DNA from 3 places in the Cupriavidus basilensis genome. Region 3 is predicted to be linked to each of the others. Evidence: predicted binding sites of a transcription regulator. Region 3 holds the regulator's gene; each other region holds the start of a gene.
The links. Region 3 encodes sigma-54, which starts transcription at its own class of promoters, with help from an activator protein. Its sites were predicted from a motif close to TGGCANGNAANCTGCTTT; they were not measured.

Region 1 (4,460 bases), on a different replicon from region 3:
GCAGATGAACCCGGTCACTTGCCGGCCGTCTTCCAGCAGCAGCTTGCCGATGCCAAGGGGCGCGGGAATCTCCGCGACGAAGGCACCAAAGCCGGCCAGTGGCACATCCCAGAGCTCGACTTCGATCGGCGCGCCCTGCCCTGTGCCGCTATGCACCAACCCGGGCTTGGGCGGGATCGTATCCGCCAGCGCATAAAGCCGGTAGCACGGCGCCGTGCGGCAAGCCTCCACAAAGGCCGCGTGGCGCGTGAGCAGTTGATGGTTAAGCGGCATGCCGCTAAGGTGGGCGCCGACCACGGCCAGCCGCACCGATCCCGGCGTGACCGGCGTGGCGCGCTGCGCACCAACGGGACAAGCCCGCCCGGTGGCGCCCAGCGGCAACGCTTGCGCCGCCTGCCACTGCCGGCCAAAGCGGGCCAGCGCGCGGTCCGCCCAGGCCGGGGCAATCAGCGTGATGCCCGCCGGCAGGCCGTCCTCGCGCGCACCGGCCGGCAGCGCCAGCGCCGACAGGTCGGCCAGGTTGGTGAAGTTGGTATAGGTGCCAAGCCGCGCGTTCAGGCGGATCGGATCGTCCTGCACGGCGGCCAGCGTATAGATCGACGGCGCGCTCGGCACCACCAGCGCATCGACCGTTGCCAGCGCCAGGTGGATAGCGCGGGTCAGCGCCGCGCGCCGGTACTCGGCGCTGAACGCGTCCAGCGCGCTATAGCGGCCCGCTTCCTCCACGATCACGCGAACGACCGGATCGATGGCTTCCGGCTGGCTGGCGTGAAGCTGGCTCACCGCCAGGAAACGCTCAGCCACCCATGGCCCCTGGTAGAGCAGCGCGGCCAGCTCGGCGAATGGCGAAAAATCAATCGGCACCAGCTTGGCGCCCATCGCCTGCAAGTCCGCCTGCGCTTGCGCGAAACTGGCCTGCGCCTGCGTATCGCCAAAGAAAGCCAGCGCATCGGGAATGCCCAGCACGGGCGATGGCGCCAGCGCGGCGGGCGCGCTCAGCGGATAGGTGCGCGAGTAAGGATCGTCGTGGTCAAAACCGCCCGCGATCTCCGCCACCAGCGCGGCATCCTCGACCGTCAGCGCAAACACGGAGACGCAATCCAGCGTGCGGCAGGCCGGCACCACGCCGGCGCTGGAGAGCCAGCCCCGGGTCGGCTTGAGGCCCACGATATTGTTGAATGCCGCGGGAATGCGCCCCGACCCCGCCGTATCTGTCCCGAGCGAGAACGGCACCCAGCCGCGCGCCACCGAAGACGCCGAGCCCGAACTGGAGCCACCGCTGACGTACGCCGCGTCGAAGGTGTTGGGCACCGCGCCGTAGGGCGAACGAACGCCCACCAGGCCGGTGGCGAACTGATCGAGGTTAGCCTTGGCCACCACGATGGCCCCGGCCGCGCGCAGCCGCGCCACCGTGCCGGCATCGCGCTCGGCCACATACGCAAACGCGGGACACGCCGCCGTGGTGGGCCACCCCGCCACGTCGATGTTGTCTTTCACCACGAACGGCACACCGTAGAGGGGAAACGCATCGCGCTTGCCGCCCGCTTCTTCAACCCGCGCCGCCAGCGCAGCCAGCTGGGACTGCAGCCGCGCCGCATCCAGCCGCGCGATCCAGGCCGGGTCCGCTGCGTCCAGGTCCAGGAACGGCGCCAGCGCGTCCGCGGGCGACGCGCCTTGCGTCTTGTAGAGCTGTTGCCACTCAGGCAGGCTTCGGCAACTGCCAAGGCTGGCGGCGGATCGGCGCAGAGGCGTCTTGCTGGTCATCGCTTGTATCCCAGGTTGTATACATGAGGGCGTTGCAGACCAGCAAAGCAGGAGACATGCCATGTAAGACAAAAAGTACATTGATCTTACATTTCGAGGAAATCAAGGGAGCCGGGATCAGAGCGCCTTCGCGGGCCGAAGGCGCATGCGCGGCACGCACCCGCACCGCACCATGGGGCGGCGCGGGTAGAGCTAAATCAGTGCCAGCCGGCAGGACGACGCCGCAATGTGGTGCGTCGTCCCGGCGCCTTAGAACCGCACGCGCAGGCTCCCGACCAGCGCGTGCTCCTGCACCTGCGAGGCCAGTTGCCCACGATAGCTCACGCCAACGCTGACATTCGCCGCGACGCCGGCTTCCACGCCAAGCTCGGCCACCAGCGCGTCGCGCGCGATGGGCGTGCCTTGCACGGCAAAGCTGTCGCCGCCGGCAAACCCAAGGGTGGCCGTCGGGATGACATCGCCATAGGCATGGCGCCAGCCCAGCCGGGCACGCAGCGTCCCCGGCATGGCGGAACGCACGGCAAACGGGATGGCGGCCCGGGCGCCCAAGGTCGAGAACGTGGTGTCCTGCGCGGTGCTGCCAGCCTTCAGGCCGGCGGCGCGGGCGCTCTCCTGATAGCCGTCGGTACGCAAATGCGTGTACGCGAGGCCCGCGAACGGCTCCAGCGACGCCGCGCCCAGCGCGAAGGTGTAGCCGGTTTCGCCGAAGACCTGCGCCGCGCCGGCGGCGTAGCTGCTCTGTGCCGTGTCGCTGAATCCGGCGAAGGCGATCCGTCGGGTCGCATCGATGTGGCTCCAGGTATAGGAGGTGCCCAGGCGCACGCCAAGGCCGTCGCGCTGCGTCCCGGCATACGCGGCCAGGGTGTAGTTGTCGATGCCCGCCGACGACGACAGCGAGCTGACCTCCATGCGCGTATGGTCGTAGCCGGCCGCCAGGCCCGCACGCCAGCCTGCGCCTACATCGGCGTCGGCCCCGGCCAGCAAGCCCCCGCCAGATTGCGTGGTGCGGGCAGTGCCGCCGTCGCCCGCGCGCTGGCCCCAAGAGCCAAACGTGGTGGCCCAGGCGCCGTTGCGCGCGGCCACCGGCATGGGTACCGGGCCCAGCGATGCCACCAGGATGGGCTGGGGCAGGCCCGCATCGAACGCGCCGCGCAGGCGCGCGCCGAGGCTGTCGCGCATGACCTGGCCGCTATCGATGAGCTGGCTGGCGATGCTCGCATGCGCCTCGCCCGACAAGGCATCGAAGGCCTGCCGCGCAGCGGCGGCGGACGGCGAATTCAGCACGGCCCGATGCAGCTCGCCGCTGCCGATGCGCTCGACCGCGCCAGCCACGCCGCGCTGGTTCGCGGTGAACGCCACCGCGGGGAAGGCCACCGCGCTGCGCGCCACGTCCAGATAGACATGGCTGGCATCATAGGCCAGCCCCAGGTCGACAAACGGCTGGTTCTGCGTGAGCGCGCCGAAGGTGCCACTCACCCCGCCGCTGGCGCTGAGCAGCGTGTAGCGCTGCCCCGGGCTGTAGAGGCCGGCGGTCTTGATCACGTCGAGCGTGCCGGCGAGTGCCGCCGAGCCGGTGGCGTTGATGCGGTCGGACGCGCCGGCGGCGTTGATCTGCGCGACATACGTTGAGCCGGCCGCAAAGCGGATATCGCCGGCCACGTTCAGCGTGCCGATGAAGTTGCCCGGCGCGACCGTGCCGCCGCTGGCCACCGTCACGCTCCCGACCGTGCCATTGCCGCCCAGGGTGGCGCCACTGTTGACCTGGAAGCTAGATGCGGCATTGCTGCCGTTCACGGCCAGGCGGCCGGCATTGATAGTGGTCGCGCCGCCAAGGCTGCTGTTGCCGGTCAGGACCAGCGCGCCCGCGCCGTTCTTGGCCAGCGTGCCGGTGCCGCTGAGCGCGCCGGCAAACACGCCATCGGTGTCCTGGTTGAAGACCAGTGCCGCGTTGTTGACGATATTGCCTTGCAGGCTGGTCGCATTGCCCTGCAGCGTGCCGGCCGAGATCACAGTGCCGCCGCTGTAGCGGTTGGCACCGCCAAGCGTCAGCGTGCCGGCCCCGGTCTTGGCCAGGCTGCCGCTGCCGCTGATGGCGCCGTTGAAGGCGCCATCAACGGCCTGGTTGAAGACCAGGGCCGCATTGTTGACGATATTGCCTTGCAAGCTGGTGGTATTGCCTTGCAGCGTGCCGGCGGAGATCAAGGTGCCGCCGCTGTATGTGTTGGTGCCGCCAAGCGTCAGCGTGCCCGCGCCCGCCTTGGCCAGGCTGCCGCTGCCGCTGATGGCGCCACCGAATGTGCCATCGGTGCCCTGGTTGAAAACCAGCGCCGCATTGTTGACGATATTGCCTTGCAGGCTGTTGGTGTCGCCCTGCAGCGTGCCGGCCGAGATCGTCGTGCCGCCGCTGTAATGGTTGGCGCCGCTGAGCGTCAGCGTGCCCGCGCCGGCCTTGACCAGCGCGCCGGTGCCGCTGATGCTGCCGGCATAGGTGCCGTCGCTGGCCTGGTCGAACGCCAGCGTGCCGTTATTGCTGATGCTGCTGCCGCGCAGGCTGTCCGTATTGCCCTGCAGTACGCCGGACTGGATCGCCCAGTTGATGCCCGTGCTATCGGTCCCGCCCAGCACCCAGGTGCCGCCGCCGGTCTTCTGGAACGTGGAAAAGCCCCGGTACGCAGCCGCCGCGCCGACGTCCCCGG
Region 2 (4,460 bases), on a different replicon from region 3:
GCGTCCATGATGTTTTGTCTCCGTTTGTCTTTGCGGTGGGCGGGCCGCCTCAGGCGTTCCAGTGCAGGGTGAAGGCGTCGTCGTCTTCGTCGATGTTGCCCGACAGCGAAATCAGGTTCAGGTGAATCTCCTGCAGGTCCCAGTCGCGCCCGAGTTTGTCGGAGACCAGTTCGCGCAGGATGGTCAGGTGTCCCGGCGCGTCGATCTTCACCATGGCGGGAAACTGCGACACCACCGCGTGCGGGTTGGCCTCGGTGATGGCCTCGATGATGGGACGGGTGTCGTCGTTGCTCTGCAGCGCGATATAGACGTTGGCGGTCATGGCGGTTTCCTCAGGCGGCAAGGCCAAGCTTGTTAAGACGCACGTCGAACTGTTCCACGCACAGCGCCACCACCTGCTCGCCGCCCTCGCCCAGCAAGGTGTTGGCCACTGGCACCAGCGCCTCGGCCACCTGCGCGCGCGCGGCGCGGGCCCAGCCGGACAGCAGCATGCGATTGGCATCGGACTCTGCCGCGGCGGTCTGGATCACCGCGTCGACCCAGCGTGCGTGCTCCTCGCGCCAGTCGTTCATGAACTCGGTCAGCACCGCCAGCCCGGTGCCGCAGGCGCGCACGATGGCCGCGTCGGCGTGCTGGTACACCAGCGGATACAGCAGCCCGTCGAGCACCAGGTTCTGGGTAACGAAGGTCTCGAACCAGTCCTCGATCACAAAGCTGCGCTCGACCAGCCGGCGCATCGGCTGCCACGCCGCGCTCTCCATCCAGGCCACCTTGGCGCGCTCCAGCGCCACGCCGGTGTTGCCATCAAGCAGCATGCCGATGCGCGACAGGTACTGGGCAATGCCGAGGCGATCCATCGCGCAGTAGGTGCAGGCCTGGGTGATGGCCGTGCCCCAGCCGTAGTCGGCGCAATAGAAGTTGTTCATGTTGGCGCCCCACTCCACATGGCGCAGCGGCAGCAGGCCGTCGGCCAGGCGGTCCTGCCATTCGGCGGGCAACGCCTGCAGCAAGCCGCGCTTTTCCACGAAGGCGAAGCTCTTCTCGGTGGCGTCCTGCTGGCGGCCGCGCGCCGTCACGTAGGCGCCGTAGAAGTACTGGCGCGGGTCCTTGAGCGCGTACCAGTCCGCCATCACGATCGCGGTGCGGCGCTTGTCGTAGATCTCGTGTTGCGAGTCCCACGTCGGGCGGTAGTGGAAATTCACTTCCGACTGCACGTCGTAGGTGGCCTCCTGGTAGCGCGAGGCGGGCTTGTCGCCAAAGCGGCGCGCCACATGGCCATAGGTCTGGCGCAGCGGCTGGATCTGCTGGGTCTTGATATCGACTTGCATCGCTTGGTCTCCTGGGTCTTGCTGTTTTTATGTGGGTGGTTCAGTGCGTGGTTCGGTGCGTGGTTGGGTGCGTGGCGGCTGGCCGAGCTCAGTCGTCCTGATCGGGCGCGGGGATCTCCGGCGGCAGGAAGCGCACGTGGTTGACGCTGCAGAAGGCCTCGAACATCGGCTCGGGCATGATCAGCTCGACATTGAGTTCGGGGTCCGCCACGCTGAACGCGAACTGCACGAAGCCCTCGGGCGTGCGGCCATCAACGCGGACGAACCGGGGCGAGGCTTCAAACAAGGGGACCGACTGGTTGATCATGGCGCTGCTCCTTCGCATGGGCGGTATGGCCTCTATTGCGAAGAGCGTGCCAGCTGGCGCAAACGACGGCACCACAAGGCGCGTCGGGATTCGGGCCGCGCCGGATTTCGCGTTTACCCGGAATGGCGCATGCGCCGCGGCTCAATCAATTGATCAAGTGCGAGATGGCATTTGATCAAATGATGAAAAGCCGCGCCGGGTGGCGGTTTGCGGGGAGCAATGTGTGACTTCGCAAGGCTGCGGCGTCGCAACAAGGAAGGGGGTTAGAGGAAGGAGGGGGAAGGCATTGCGGGCGCATGCGGCGCAACAAGCGGGGAGTTACTGGATTGGGGGGATTGGTGGATGGATCAAATGATTAAATGGGTCATTGGGGGTGGGTGGCGGTGATTGTTTGAACGGTGTTGGCGTTTGCACCCAACCGCCCTGCTGGGGGCATCGCTGTTTGTTTTATCGGCGTTGGTTTTTGCACCCAAGGGCCATACGACATCCCCCTGCGGGGGCTGCCGGTCACTCTTCTTTGCGTCGGTGTATAGACCGGGGACATGGGTGACACATGTGCGAGGACATGGTTGACACATTTTAAGCGGCATTCGGGTCGTTTAGGTCGATGCTTCCGAAGCGATGATGTGCGAAGTAAAGGGCGTATTTGCCGCTGTGTCTGGCGTCAGGCCGCAGCGCCACGTGCAGCTTGGCTAGGGCATTCGAAACCTTGAAGCGACGTCCCTGGAAACAGAGCTCGCCGTGCCATTTGACCTGCACTACGGTGTCGTCAGGGCCGTATTCGATGGGCGGCAACTGCTCCGGATATGGCCTCGGGCTGGGCCGATACCGCGTGACGGGCGTCGCCAGGCCAAGGGCTTCGTGAGGTCGCTGCTGGTTGTAGACATCGCGCCAGCGATCGAATGCGCGCTGCGCATAACGGCAGGAAGCAAAGTCGTTGCCGGTGAGCACCTCGGCCTTAAAGGTGCGGTGGAACCGCTCATCCTTGCCATTGGTTTGTGGGTGCGCGGGGCGGCTATGGCTCAGGCGTACGCCCAGGCGAATCAACCAGATCGCCAGGGCCGTGAGCTGGCCGGGTTGGGAAGGGCTGCCCCAGGGCGCACCGTTGTCGGCGTTGATGCGCAGCGGCAGCCCATAACGACGGAAAGCCTCGCGCAGATGGCGCTGCACCACTGCAGTCTGGGTTCTGGTGCAGGCCGTGAGCAGGATATTGAAGCGGGAATGGTCGTCCAGCACTGTCAGCGGGTAACACGGCACGCCGTCTCGGGTGGCAAACCAGCCTTTGTAGTCCATTTGCCAGAGATGGTTGGGCTCGGGATGCTCGAAACGCTGCCATGCCACCGATTTGGCGGAGGCCTCCGGGGTAATTAGCCCGTGGCGATGCAGGATCGAGGTGACAGTGCTGGGAGCCGGCGCCTCGGTATGCCCCAGGTCCTGCAAGCGGCGGCTGATCTTGCGCCCGCCCCAGGCAGGATGCTGCTGGCGAAGCGCGATCACGGCCTGTTCAAGGTCGGCGTGGGTCTGTTCCGGGCTGCGACTGGGCCGCCGAGAGCGGTCGACCAGACCGGCCTCGCCTTGCTCGGCATAGCGCGCGAGCCATTTGTAGGCGGTCTGGGGACTGATGCTGAAACGCCGGCATAACTCGCGGCGATTGCTGCCCTCTTGCTGGGCCAGAAGGATGAATTCTTGACGAAGGCTCATGGTGTCGCGCGTGCTCCAAGGCATGGTCGGATTCCGGGCAGATTCATTGCCCGAAAGTGTCAACCATGTCCTCGCACACCCGTCACCTATGTCCCCGGTCTATACACCGACGCAAAGAAGAGTGACCGGCAGCCCCCGCAGGGGGATGTCGTATGGCCTTTGGGTGCAATAACCATCGCCGCTAAAAGAAACAGCGAAAGCCCCAAAACAGCGACCACCGCCACCAAATCCCCCTTACCCCCTTACCCCCTCGTCTTCCACCGATACGCCAACTGCGGCCGCGTAATCCCCAGCAACCGCGCCGCCTGGCTCATATTGCCATTAGCGCGTTGCATGGCTGCCTCCATCAACACCGTCTCCACATCGCCCAGCGCGAGCTGCTGCTCAGCCATATGATCAAGTAAGCCATGCACGGCGGCCTCCCGCAGTTCGGGCAAGGTGCCCTTGACGCCAAGGCGCGGCGCGGTATCCATGCCAGGCGGCGCGCTGGTCGGCAGGAACAGGTGGTCCGCTGATATCTGCCCGCCATTGCTGGCCAGGATCACGCCGCGCTCGATGACGTTCTCCAGTTCCCGCACATTGCCCGGCCAGTCGTAGCGGCGCAGCTCGGCCAGCGCGCGGTCGGTGATGCCGACGATCTTCTTGCCGTGGCGCGCGCCGTAGCGGGCCACGAAGCGTTCCACCAGCAGGCGGATATCGTCGAGCCGCTCGCGCAGCGGCGGAATGGTGACGGGGTAGACGTTGAGCCGGTAATACAAGTCCTTGCGGAAGGTGCCCTGCTTCACGGCTTCGGCCAGGTCCACGTTGGTGGCTGCCACCAGCCGTACATCCACCTTGCGCGGCTCGGTGCCGCCCACGCGCTCTACTTCGCCCTCCTGCAGCACGCGCAGCAGCTTGGACTGCGCCGACGCCGACAACTCGCCCAGCTCATCCAGGAACAGGGTGCCGCCATGCGCCCGCTCGAAGCGGCCCGGGCGCGACTGGTGCGCGCCCGTGAAGGCGCCCTTCTCCACGCCGAAAAGTTCGGCCTCGATCAGCTCATCGGGAATCGCGGCGCAATTGACCGCGATGAAGGGCTTGTCGGCCCGGGCGCTCACGCCGTGCAGCGCTTGCGCAAAGCGCTC
Region 3 (4,460 bases):
CGCATCGAGTATGACGGCAAGCAGGAGTTGTCCAAGCTGATCGGGCGCGCCCGCATGGCCCGCCTTGCCGGTGCAAAGCTGGTCGACGAGATCCGCGGCGCGGTGATCACCTATGACAGCCGCAACGAGTTCTACACGGCCAGCGGCGGCGCCGAGAACGCGACCGCGGGCAGCCCGTCGGGCCGCGTGCGCGCCGTGCTGTCGCCGCGCCAGGAGCAGCCCGCCAGCGGTGCCGCAGCCAGTCCGCTGCCGCTCAAGCCGGCGACCGCCCCCGTCAACCCCTGACCCACGGATTCTGACTTCACCTTCATGACCGCTACCCAAACCGCACCGTCCCAGCCCGCCACCCTGAAGGACAGCAGCACGCTGGTCGTGCGCCACCTGAAGAAGCGCTACGGCTCGCGCACCGTGGTCAAGGACGTGTCGCTCGATGTGAAAAGCGGCGAGGTGGTTGGCTTGCTGGGCCCCAACGGCGCGGGCAAGACCACGTCGTTCTACATGATCGTGGGGCTGGTGGCGCTGGACGAGGGCGATATCGTGCTCGACGACAAGCACATCAGCGGCCTGGCCATCCATGAGCGCGCGCGCATGGGCCTGTCCTACCTGCCGCAGGAAGCCTCCGTGTTCCGCAAGCTCAATGTGCAGGAGAACATCCGCGCTGTGCTGGAGCTGCAGCTCAACGATGGAAAACCCCTGGGCAAGGCAGAGATCGAGCGCCGGCTGGACACCCTGCTGGACGACCTGCAGATTGCCCATCTGCGCGACAACCCGGCGCTATCGCTGTCCGGCGGCGAACGCCGCCGCGTGGAAATCGCCCGCGCGCTGGCCTCCGCGCCGCGCTTCATCTTGCTCGACGAGCCCTTCGCCGGTGTCGACCCGATCGCGGTGGGCGAAATCCAGCGCATCGTCAGCTTCCTCAAGGCACGCAATATCGGCGTGCTGATCACCGACCACAACGTGCGCGAGACTTTGGGCATCTGCGACCACGCCTACATCATCAGCGAAGGCGCGGTGCTGGCGTCCGGGCAGCCTGAAGACATCATCGCCAACGAGTCGGTGCGCAAGGTCTACCTGGGCGAGAACTTCCGCATGTAAGGGCGCGCGGCGCCTGCCGCGCATCGCCCCCCGGGCGGCTTCAGTGTCGCCTTTTATCCTTCAAACGATCATAGCGACACCAGCGATAGCAATTTCCGTTCCACCAGTACGGAAGTTGGGCATAAAATAGGTCGCATGAAACCGTCGCTACAGCTCCGCCTCTCGCAGCATCTCGCGCTTACGCCGCAACTCCAGCAGTCGATCCGGCTGCTGCAACTGTCCACGCTTGAACTGCAGCAGGAAGTGGAACAGGCGCTGACCGAGAACCCCTTGCTCGAGCGCGAGAACGACTGGCTGGACAGCCCGCTGCGCGTATCTTCGGACGGCTCGGTGAACCTGCAGAGCGCGCCAGCGCCGGCACCCGCCGATGGCCAGGGCACCAGCGAGAACCGCCCCGATGGCGCCCCCGAGGCCGACGACAGCTACTCCGACAGCAATGAGGACTACGGCAGCGACTGGAGCCTGGACGACTTCGCCCGCCGCCCGCAAGGCGAAGACGACGAAAAAACCCCGATGCAGCTGCGCGACGCCGAGCCCACGCTGCGTGAACACCTCATGGAGCAGCTGGCGCCGCTCAAGATTTCCCTGCGCGACAAAGGGCTGGCTATCTTCCTGGTCGAATCCCTGGACGATGACGGCTACCTGAGCACCACGCTCGAGGAAATCTGCAGCGAGCTGCCGGAGGAGCTCGAGTTCGAGGTCGACGAGATCCAGGCTGTGCTCACGCTGCTGCAGAGCTTCGATCCGCCGGGCGTCGGGGCGCGCAATGCCGCCGAGTGCCTGGCGCTGCAATTGCGCAGGCTCAAGCATCCGCAGCGCGAACTGGCGCTGAGCATCGTCACCAACCACCTCGAGCTGCTGGCGGTGCGCGATTACACGCGCCTGAAAAAAGCGCTGCAAGTCGACGAGCCGGAACTCAAGGCAGCACATGAACTGATCCGCTCGCTCGCGCCCTACCCCGGCCATGCCTACAGCCGGCCAGAAGCGGACTTCGTGGTGCCCGATGTTTTTGTTCGAAAGTTGAGCGGCGGATGGATCGCCCACCTCAACCCGGATGTGATGCCACGGCTACGCATCAACGACATGTACGCGCAGATTTTGCGCGGTGCAAAAGGCGATGCGGGCGCGGCCGGACTGCAGCAAAAGCTGCAGGAAGCACGTTGGTTGATCAAGAATATCCAGCAAAGGTTCGATACGATATTGCGCGTCGCACAAGCCATTGTCGAACGTCAAAAGAACTTCTTCACCCACGGTGAAATTGCGATGCGCCCCTTGGTTTTGCGGGAGATTGCCGATACACTGGGTTTACACGAGTCCACCATCTCTCGGGTGACTACCAATAAATACATGGCAACGCCGATGGGGACTTTCGAGCTGAAGTATTTTTTCGGCTCTCACGTATCCACAGAAACCGGCGGCGCGGCCTCATCAACGGCAATCCGTGCGTTGATCAAGCAATTGATAGGAGCCGAAGACGCTAGGAACCCCTTGTCCGACAGCCGGATTGCCGAATTGCTCGGCGAGCAAGGCTTTGTGGTAGCACGGCGTACCGTTGCCAAGTACCGCGAAGCGCTCAAGATTCCCGCGGTCAATCTCCGTAAGACTTTGTAGCCGAGCTGCATCGCCTGCCTGATGCAGCTCTTTCAGAAGGAGAAACGCTATGAACTTCAAGATCAGTGGACACCACTTGGACATCACGCCGCCTCTGCGTGAGTACGTGGAAACGAAACTGGAGCGTATCGTCAGGCATTTCGATCAAGTCATTGGCGTAAGTGTGCTGCTCTCTGTCGACAATACAAAAGAAAAGGACCGGCGGCAGTACGCGGAAATCAATCTACATCTCAAGGGCAAGGACATCTTTGTCGAAGCGCATCATGAAGACCTGTATGCCGCTATCGACGCACTGGTCGACAAGCTCGACCGGCAGGTGATTCGCCACAAGGATCGCGTGCAGAGCCACGACCGTGAAGCGGTCAAGTACCAGATGGCCGCATCGCAGATGCAGCAATGACCGTGCCTGGCGGCCCACATACCGGGCCGTCGGTGTCAGTCCCTTGAAAAACGGAATCAAGCCGCGCCCAGAGCGCGGCTTTTTCGTTGCAGCCCACCCGATCGGGTCACGCAGGGGATTCCGCAACGCATATGTAGCAGTGTATGCTGTGCAATACATGGTTGACTGGCCTAGCCATTCCGGTGCATGCAGCACCGCTTGAGCGCATCGGCTATTGCAATGCACAAAGCGGAAGCGGGCCTGCTCTATAATGGCCAGACGCCCGACACCGGCATGGGGGACACCCGGTGGAAATCTCGGGCCTTGGTTTTTATCCTCTTTCCGCCCGGCGGGACGCCTCCTGGCCCCGGGCCTGCTTACTAGAAAACCCTGCGCATTCCACATGAATCGTTTGGCTAAATTGCTGCCACCCGGCAACATCAACCTCGACGTCAGCGTCACCAGCAAGAAGCGCGTGTTCGAACAGGCCGGGCTCCTCTTCGAGAACAACCATGGCGTAGCGCGCGCGACCGTGACCGACAACCTGTTTGCCCGCGAGTCGCTCGGGTCCACAGGCCTGGGCGCGGGGGTTGCGATCCCCCACGGCCGCATCAAGGGACTGAAGCAGCCACTGGCCGCCTTCATGCGCCTGGCCGAACCGATCCCCTTCGAGTCGCCCGACGGCAAACCGGTCGCGCTGCTGATCTTCCTGCTGGTGCCCGAACAGGCCACCCAGCAGCATCTGGAAATCCTCTCCGAGATCGCCCAGCTGCTGTCCGACCGCGAGATGCGCGAAGGACTGGCTACCTTGCCCACCCCCGACGACGTGCACCAGCTGCTGACGCAATGGCACCCATGATCCGGCACTGAAAGCCCGTCCCTGAAAGCACCCGAATGGAACTCACTGGCGTCACCTCGCAGTCGATCTTCGACGACAACGCAGCCGATATCAAACTCTCCTGGGTAGCGGGACTGGAGGGCGCGGACCGGGCCTTCGATGTCGAGTTTGCACGTGAAGCCACGTCCGCGGCCGATCTCGTCGGCCACTTGAACCTGATCCACCCGAACCGGATCCAGGTGCTGGGCAAGCCCGAAATCACGTATTACCAGCGCCTCGATGACGAGATGCGCAAGCGCCAGATGGGCGAGCTGATCCTGCTGGAGCCGCCGTTCCTGGTGATCGCAGACGGCATGGAGCCGCCGCCCGACCTGGAACTGCGCTGCACGCGCTCGTCCACCCCGCTGTTCACCACGCCGGTGTCTTCGGCCGCGGTGATTGATCACCTGCGCCTCTATCTGTCGCGCATTTCCGCGCCGCGCGTGACCATGCACGGCGTGTTCCTCGACATCCTCGGCATGGGCGTGCTGGTGATGG

Region 1: a site for sigma-54 is predicted at 1,809-1,826, ahead of atzF (allophanate hydrolase). Genes of this name have one in related genera too.
Region 2: a site for sigma-54 is predicted at 1,670-1,687, ahead of F7R26_RS25510 (phenol hydroxylase subunit). Genes of this name have one in related genera too.

The regions. Positions count from the first base shown of each region.
Region 1 is NZ_CP062804.1:2,283,776-2,288,235, forward strand. It holds gene atzF (allophanate hydrolase) at 1-1,764, opposite strand, end outside; gene F7R26_RS31100 (autotransporter outer membrane beta-barrel domain-containing protein) at 2,014-4,460, opposite strand, start outside.
Region 2 is NZ_CP062804.1:1,030,835-1,035,294, reverse strand. It holds gene F7R26_RS25525 (aromatic/alkene/methane monooxygenase hydroxylase/oxygenase subunit alpha) at 1-8, opposite strand, end outside; gene F7R26_RS25520 (MmoB/DmpM family protein) at 50-322, opposite strand; gene F7R26_RS25515 (aromatic/alkene monooxygenase hydroxylase subunit beta) at 333-1,328, opposite strand; gene F7R26_RS25510 (phenol hydroxylase subunit) at 1,417-1,635, opposite strand; gene F7R26_RS25505 (IS481 family transposase) at 2,215-3,360, opposite strand; gene poxR (phenol degradation transcriptional regulator PoxR) at 3,579-4,460, opposite strand, start outside.
Region 3 is NZ_CP062803.1:511,462-515,921, reverse strand. It holds gene lptA (lipopolysaccharide transport periplasmic protein LptA) at 1-285, shown strand, start outside; gene lptB (LPS export ABC transporter ATP-binding protein) at 310-1,095, shown strand; gene F7R26_RS02310 (RNA polymerase factor sigma-54) at 1,231-2,706, shown strand; gene hpf (ribosome hibernation-promoting factor, HPF/YfiA family) at 2,756-3,106, shown strand; gene ptsN (PTS IIA-like nitrogen regulatory protein PtsN) at 3,489-3,944, shown strand; gene hprK (HPr(Ser) kinase/phosphatase) at 3,980-4,460, shown strand, end outside.